DNA from 3 places in the Halioglobus sp. HI00S01 genome. Region 2 is predicted to be linked to each of the others. Evidence: predicted binding sites of a transcription regulator. Region 2 holds the regulator's gene; each other region holds the start of a gene.
The links. Region 2 encodes sigma-54, which starts transcription at its own class of promoters, with help from an activator protein. Its sites were predicted from a motif close to TGGCACANNNNTTGCNNT; they were not measured.
Positions count from the first base shown of each region.

Region 1: A3709_RS13950 (TorF family putative porin) is a predicted target of sigma-54. The motif match lies at 1,274-1,291, and genes of this name have one in related genera.
Region 3: xdhA (xanthine dehydrogenase small subunit) is a predicted target of sigma-54. The motif match lies at 1,312-1,329, and genes of this name have one in related genera.

Region 1 is NZ_LWEE01000110.1:246,108-248,330, forward strand. It holds gene A3709_RS13940 (ammonium transporter) at 1-23, opposite strand, end outside; gene glnK (P-II family nitrogen regulator) at 53-391, opposite strand; gene A3709_RS13950 (TorF family putative porin) at 458-1,177, opposite strand; gene A3709_RS13955 (accessory factor UbiK family protein) at 1,534-1,797, shown strand; gene A3709_RS13960 (YifB family Mg chelatase-like AAA ATPase) at 1,842-2,223, shown strand, end outside.
Region 2 is NZ_LWEE01000015.1:274,058-276,280, reverse strand. It holds gene hpf (ribosome hibernation-promoting factor, HPF/YfiA family) at 1-33, opposite strand, end outside; gene A3709_RS04320 (RNA polymerase factor sigma-54) at 167-1,657, opposite strand; gene lptB (LPS export ABC transporter ATP-binding protein) at 1,815-2,223, opposite strand, start outside.
Region 3 is NZ_LWEE01000110.1:355,377-357,599, reverse strand. It holds gene xdhA (xanthine dehydrogenase small subunit) at 1-1,272, opposite strand, end outside; gene A3709_RS14435 (NCS2 family permease) at 1,505-2,223, opposite strand, start outside.

The DNA of each region.
Region 1 (2,223 bases), on a different contig from region 2:
AGTTCGAAAATATTGTTTTCCATGGGAATACTCTCTACGGACAGTAAAAGGGTTAGATGGCTTCTTCGCCGGTTTCGCCCGTACGAATACGGATAACCTGCTCAAGCGGTGATACAAAGACTTTACCGTCGCCAATCTTGCCGGTATTGGCTGCCTTGGTAATGGCTTCAATGGTCTGGTCGACTACGCTGTCGGCAACGGCCACTTCGATCTTCACCTTCGGCAGGAAGTCGACAACGTACTCCGCGCCACGGTACAACTCAGTGTGTCCCTTCTGGCGGCCAAAACCTTTTACTTCAGTCACGGTGATGCCCTGCACGCCGATTTCTGACAATGCTTCGCGCACGTCGTCCAGCTTAAAGGGCTTCACAATAGCCGTGATTAGTTTCATGTTTCTCTCCTGGAGTTCTTAAATGGCGCCCGCTGGGGGCGCCATGGGATAAGCCTTCAAACGTGCTTACATGCTCTTGGAAACGGTGAATACAACAGTGTCTTCGCCCCAATCGGTGTCGAACACGTCTTCTTCATCCAGAGTGGTGCCCACGTAGGCGATGGACCAGTCAACGGCCAGCCAGGAAGTGCTCAGGGCAACAGAGTAATCGGTGTAGGAATCTTCGCTGGTTGCCAGGAAGCCACCATCTTCTTCCAGATCGTTGAAGCCAACGTGGAAGTCCAGGGAGAAGTTCTCTCCCAGGCCCAGGCTGTAGTCAGCGTAGTAGTAGAAGAAAGTATCGGTCTCGCCGTAATAGTCGTCAGAGTACGCCATGCCCACGGTGAAATCGTAGAATGAGAAGGAACCGTAGAGCTCCTGGTAGTCGCCCTCGGCGCCATCATCTCCGGGGTAATCGTAGTACAGGTAGCCCACGTCAATGGCGGAGTTCTCGCCAATGTCCATGCCCCAGCCCACGTAGTAGTCCAGTTCCAGAGAGCCGTCGAAGCCGTCATTGGAATCGAAGTCTACGGACGAACCCCAGGTACCAACGTAGATGCCGTTATCGAACGCCAGGTCGAAGCCACCCTGCAGGGCGATGCTTTCGTCGGACTGGGAAATACCGCGGAAACGGTAGTCGCTGGTCAGGGCTACATTGGCGCTGATTTCAGCCGCTTGTACTGTAGTTGCAGTCGCGCCAGCCAGCAGCGAGGCGGCAACGGCAGCGGGAAGTACTTTTTTCAACATGTTCCAAATCTCCAAAAAGTCGTTTTGAGTGTCAGATTGGTATTGCTTCGTCTAATTTCGGGCACGTTGTGCGCGCTATACAAATCCACCCGAATTATTGCAGATGGTGTGCCAAAGTCTTTATTAGTTATTAATATCAATTACTTAACAATAAACCGACGCACCTGAAGCAGTATTCCTGCATCAAGAAGGCACCGCGCGCGCACCAAAGTTGTCACGCGCACCATCTTGGTGCACCAAAATGACGCACACTGGAAAGCGCACTAGAAATCGCCACCCGTGGACGCTTCTGATCTGGGTATACCCCGGGAAATCCTCTAGAATCTGCAGCAAAGGCATAGCGAAAAGGCAGGCACATGGCGATCAAACCCCCTCCCCCCCCCTGGGACGTCCTCCAAAAAGTCGGCGACATGGTGGGCCAGTCCGGCCTGCGCGATGAGGTCGACAAAGGCGTCAAGACGCTGGCACAGGGAGCGTTGAATAGACTGGATGTCGTGAGCCGGGAAGAGTTTGATGTGCAGGCGGAGATTCTCAGACGCACTCGCGAAAGGGTAGCGGAACTCGAATCCGAACTCGCCCAATTGACCACCGAACTGGAAGCCCTGTCCGAGGGCCCCTGAGGCCTTTTCACCTATCTGAACAGCCCCGCGCTCAAGGATGAGCCATGGAACTATCAATTGTTCACAGCCGCGCCCTGGTGGGGCTCTCGGCGCCACCTGTTCGGGTCGAAACCCATCTCTCCAACGGGCTGCCTGCGTTTCACATCGTCGGCATGCCCGAGACCGCTGTCCGTGAGAGCAAAGACCGGGTTCGCTCGGCTATTCTCAACTCCCACTTCGAATTCCCTGATCGCCGAATTACCGTCAATCTCGCCCCGGCCGACCTGCCCAAGGAAGGCGGGCGCTTCGATCTGCCTATTGCACTGGGTATTCTGGTGGCCTCCGGGCAGCTGCCGGGGCACAAGCTGGATCACTGCGAATGTCTTGGAGAACTGGCACTGGACGGCGGCTTACAACCGGTCACGGGCATTGTTTGCGCCGCGCTTG
Region 2 (2,223 bases):
CTCTACGTGGTGTCCGCTGACATTCAGTTGCATACACTTGCTCCTTCTTCTGATGAATCCAGGCGGTGGCCCGGAACCGGCAGTACCGGATTTAATCCTCTGAAGTAAAGTCTAGACCAAGCCATGGCCGGCGCGTAACTTTTTCCCGCAGGTAGCCCGCCGTCATCTAGACCAACCTCTTGCGTTCGTTCGACGGAGGAATCAGCAGGGTGTCGCGATACTTGGCGATGGTGCGCCTGGCGACTTTAATCCCCTGTTCCTCCAGCAGCTGGGTGATCTTATTATCACTCAGTGGTTTGCGCGGATTCTCAGCCGCGACCAGTTTTTTGATAAGGGCGCGAATAGCGGTGGAGGAGCATTCTCCCCCGGCCGTCGTGGCCACATGACTGGAGAAGAAGTACTTCAATTCGAAAATGCCGCGAGGTGTGTGCATGTACTTCTGGGTGGTGACCCGGGATATTGTTGACTCGTGCATTTCCACTGCCTCGGCGATATCGTGCAGCACCAGTGGCTTCATGGCTTCTTCGCCATATTCCAGAAAATTGCGCTGATGTTCGACAATTTTCGTGGCAACTTTCATCAGAGTTTCGTTGCGACTCTGCAGGCTCTTCAAAAACCAGCGCGCTTCCTGCAGGTTGTCCTTGAGATAAGTGTTGTCTGCACTGTTATCGGCGCGCTTGATGAGGCTGGCATACTCCGCGTTGATACGCAGTCGCGGGGCGATGTCCGGGTTGAGTTCCACCAGCCAGCGGCCGTCTTTCTTGCTCACGAATACATCCGGAACAACGTATTCGACTTCGCTCGGAGCGAAGGTTTCCCCGGGGTTGGGGTCCAGGGTCTGAATCAGCCCCAACACGTCTTTCAGTTGCTCTTCCTTCAGTCGTGTGCGGCGCATGATCTGGCTGAAATCGCCGCTGGCGAGTTGACCGAGATGGCGATTCAGTATTTGCCGGGCTTGTTCAAGGTAGGGGGTGTCAGCCGGTAGCTGCTGTAGCTGCACCAGAAGACACTCCTGCAGGTCGCGCGTGCAAACCCCGGCAGGCTCGAACTGCTGCAGCATATGCAGCACTGCGACAACCTCGTCCTCATCGATCTCCAGTTCATGCCCCTGCAGCGACTGATGGATGTCTTCAACACTTAACATCAGTCGCCCGTTGTCGTCCGTGGCATCGATGATCGCAAGCGCTATCACTCGGTCGGTGTCCGATAGCCGGCTCAGGCCAAGCTGCCATAGCAGATGCTCCTGCAGCGACTGGCGCGCACCGCCGCGGGTTTCAAAGTCGCTGCCGGGAACGTCCTCGGGAGGGGGTGGCGGGGCTGAGCCGGAGGGCAGTAGGTCCTCCCACTGGGTGTCTACGGGCAGGTCGTCCGGCAGGGTCGCCGAAGCGGTATCCTGGGGAGTGTTTTCCCCTGCGGTAGCGGTTTGCTCCAGGTTTTCGAGGGGGCCGTCGTGGCTGGGGGTGCTATCGGTGTCAGGGGGGCTGTCTACCGGCCCCGGCTCGTCTTCGCCGGCTTCCAGCAGGGGGTTGTTATCCAGCGCCTGTTGAATCTCCTGTTGTAAATCCACGGTCGACAGCTGCAGCAGGCGTATTGCCTGTTGCAATTGGGGGGTCATGGTCAGCTGCTGGCCCAGCTTTAACTGCAGCGATTGTTTCATGAGTGGATTTTGCGCCCTCAGGTGCACTTCGAGAGGTGCACTTCGAGAGGTGCACCGTGCTATACATCGAGAAGAAGTGTAGCTTCCCGCTGACGGGGGTGGCAAGGTTGTGGCGCGAAATTTGCTTGTTGACATGTGCCCCCAAAAGGGACAAGGGCTATAGCGAGAATTGTTCGCCCAGATAGATGTCGCGAACGCGCTGGTTGGACAGCACATCATTGGCGGTGCCAGAGGCGATAATATGCCCCTCGCCGACAATAAAGGCCTTTTCGCAGATATCGAGGGTATCCCTGACGTTGTGGTCGGTAATCAGTACGCCGATACCGCGGTCACGCAGATGCGTAATAATGTGCTTGATGTCATTCACAGAAATCGGATCGACGCCGGCGAAGGGTTCATCAAGCAGGATGAAGTCGGGCTCGGTGGCCAGGGCTCTGGCGATTTCAATGCGTCGCCGCTCGCCGCCGGACAAGGCCTGCCCGAGGCTGTCCCGTAAATGCTGGACATTAAACTCCTCGAGCAGCTGGTCGCAGCGCTCCCGGCGCTGGGCCCGGTTGAGGTCCGGC
Region 3 (2,223 bases), on a different contig from region 2:
TTCTGTTAATGGCTTGTCACGCAGCGCGTCTTCGCAGTAGTGCGCACGCCGGGGTATCTCTGCCATGCCGCCGTAGGCAATACGCGCGCTGGTCACGCGGTCGCCGTCCATGTCCAGGGCAAATGCTCCACACACCGTAGAAATATCGTCGTCGATACGCTTGCTGATCTTGTAGGCGCGAAACAGAGTGCTTGCGTGTCGCCGCGGCACATGAATGCGCTCAATGAATTCGCCTTTGCCTAGCACAGTCCGCCGATAGCCTACAAAAAAGGTATCGAGCGGCACTGACCTGCGTTGCTCCCCACAGCGCAGGATTACGCTGGCATTCAGCGCCAGCAGCACAGGCGGCATGTCGCCAATCGGCGAGGCGTTGCCGATGTTGCCGCCAATGGTGCCCTGATTGCGAATCTGTTTGGAGCCCAGTCGCTCCAGTAATTCGTGCAATTCTGGCCACTGATGCAGCAACAGAGGTGCACTGTCGCTGTAAGTGACCGCTGCGCCAATGTCGAGGTGGTTCGAAGTCTCTTGTATGTCGGTCAGGTCCGTGGCGCGCCCGGTATGAATGAGCGTGGTGATCGTTGCCAGTGATTGGGTCAACTCCAGGCTGAGGTCCGTGGCACCTGCCACCAGTCGGGCATCGGGGTGCTGTAGGTAGAGCGCTGCCAGTTCAGCCGACGATTGTGGGGCGAAATAGCGATGATTGTCTCCCTGCAGGTCCGCAGGGACTTGCGCCATTGCCGCGAGTGTCCCTCTGACATTGTGGGGGGGCTGGTCATGCGTTGCCTCGAGAGCCGGATCGTACATAGCCACAGCAGCATCCAAGATGGGGCGGTAGCCGGTGCAGCGGCACAGGTTGCCGCCAAGGGATTCGAGAATTTCCTGCCGATCCGGTTGCGCGTGGTTCTGATAATGGGCGTATAGCGACATGACGAAGCCAGGCGTACAGAAGCCGCACTGTGATCCATGGCACTCCACCATGGCCTCTTGCGCAGGGTGAAGATCGCCATCTGCTGCCAGGTCCTCGACAGTGAGCAGCTGCTGGCCGTGGAGGCTGCCAATCGGCGTAATGCAGGCGTTGATGCTGCGGTACTGCAGTTGATTATCCGCCGATACTCGCGCGACCACCACGGTGCATGCACCGCAATCGCCAGAGGCGCAGCCCTCCTTGGTGCCGGTGCGACCCAGGTGGTCACGCAGGTAGTCCAGCACGGTGGTGTTGGGGTCTATGTCGTCAATTCGATGCTCGATCGAATTGAGTAAAAATGTAATCACGAGAGGCTCTGTAAAAAGTTAACACAAGTGTCAGGAATAATAGCAAATTTCGTGCCCGCCTGACAGTTGTCAGCCACTATGGGACCATATTCGTAAAGATTGGCTCGGTTCAGGGCACAATTTAACCGCAGGCCAAATATTTCTGACATAAGTGTCAGCTTTTATGCCGACAGTGTGCCCCAATCCGGTGCGACGCTGCGCTCTTTTAGCGCCTGAGCAAGGCGCGTAGCCCCTAGACGAAGGCGAATTTGGCCAGAAATATAGCTGCCAGGAACCAGGCGCCGAAGCTGACCTCGTCGGTTCTGCCAACAATGACCTTTACTGCCACATAAGTAATAAAGCCTACGGCAATGCCATTGGCAATTGAGAATGACAGCGGAATCATGATTGTGGTGAGTAGTGCAGGTAAAAGCTCGGTGGCGTCGTCCCAGTTCAGGCCCTTGAGGCCCGAAAGCATTAGTAGCGCTACATACACGAGCGCGCCGGCGGTGGCAAAGGCGGGGACCATACCTGCCAGGGGTGCGAAGAACATTGCCAACAGGAATAGCGCGCCTACCGTGATCGCCGTGAGGCCGGTGCGACCGCCCGCGGCCACGCCTGCTGCGCTCTCGACGTAGCTGGTCACCGGCGCACAGCCAAGAAAGGCGCCTGCCACGCTGGCGCCGCTGTCGGCCTTGAGTGCGCGGTCAATGTTCTTGATTTCGCCCTGGTCATTGACGAGACCGGCGCGGGTTGCGACGCCCATCAGTGTTCCCGATGTATCGAACAGATTGACGAACAGGATGGCGATAATCACGCTGACCATGGCTATATCGAGTGCGCCGAGGATATCCAGCTCGAACAGTAAGGGGCTCATATCCGGCGGGGGGGCGATGAATCCGCTGTAAGTCACCAATCCGGTGGCCAGTCCCAGCAGCGTCACCGTTAATATTCCGATCATAATCGCGCCAG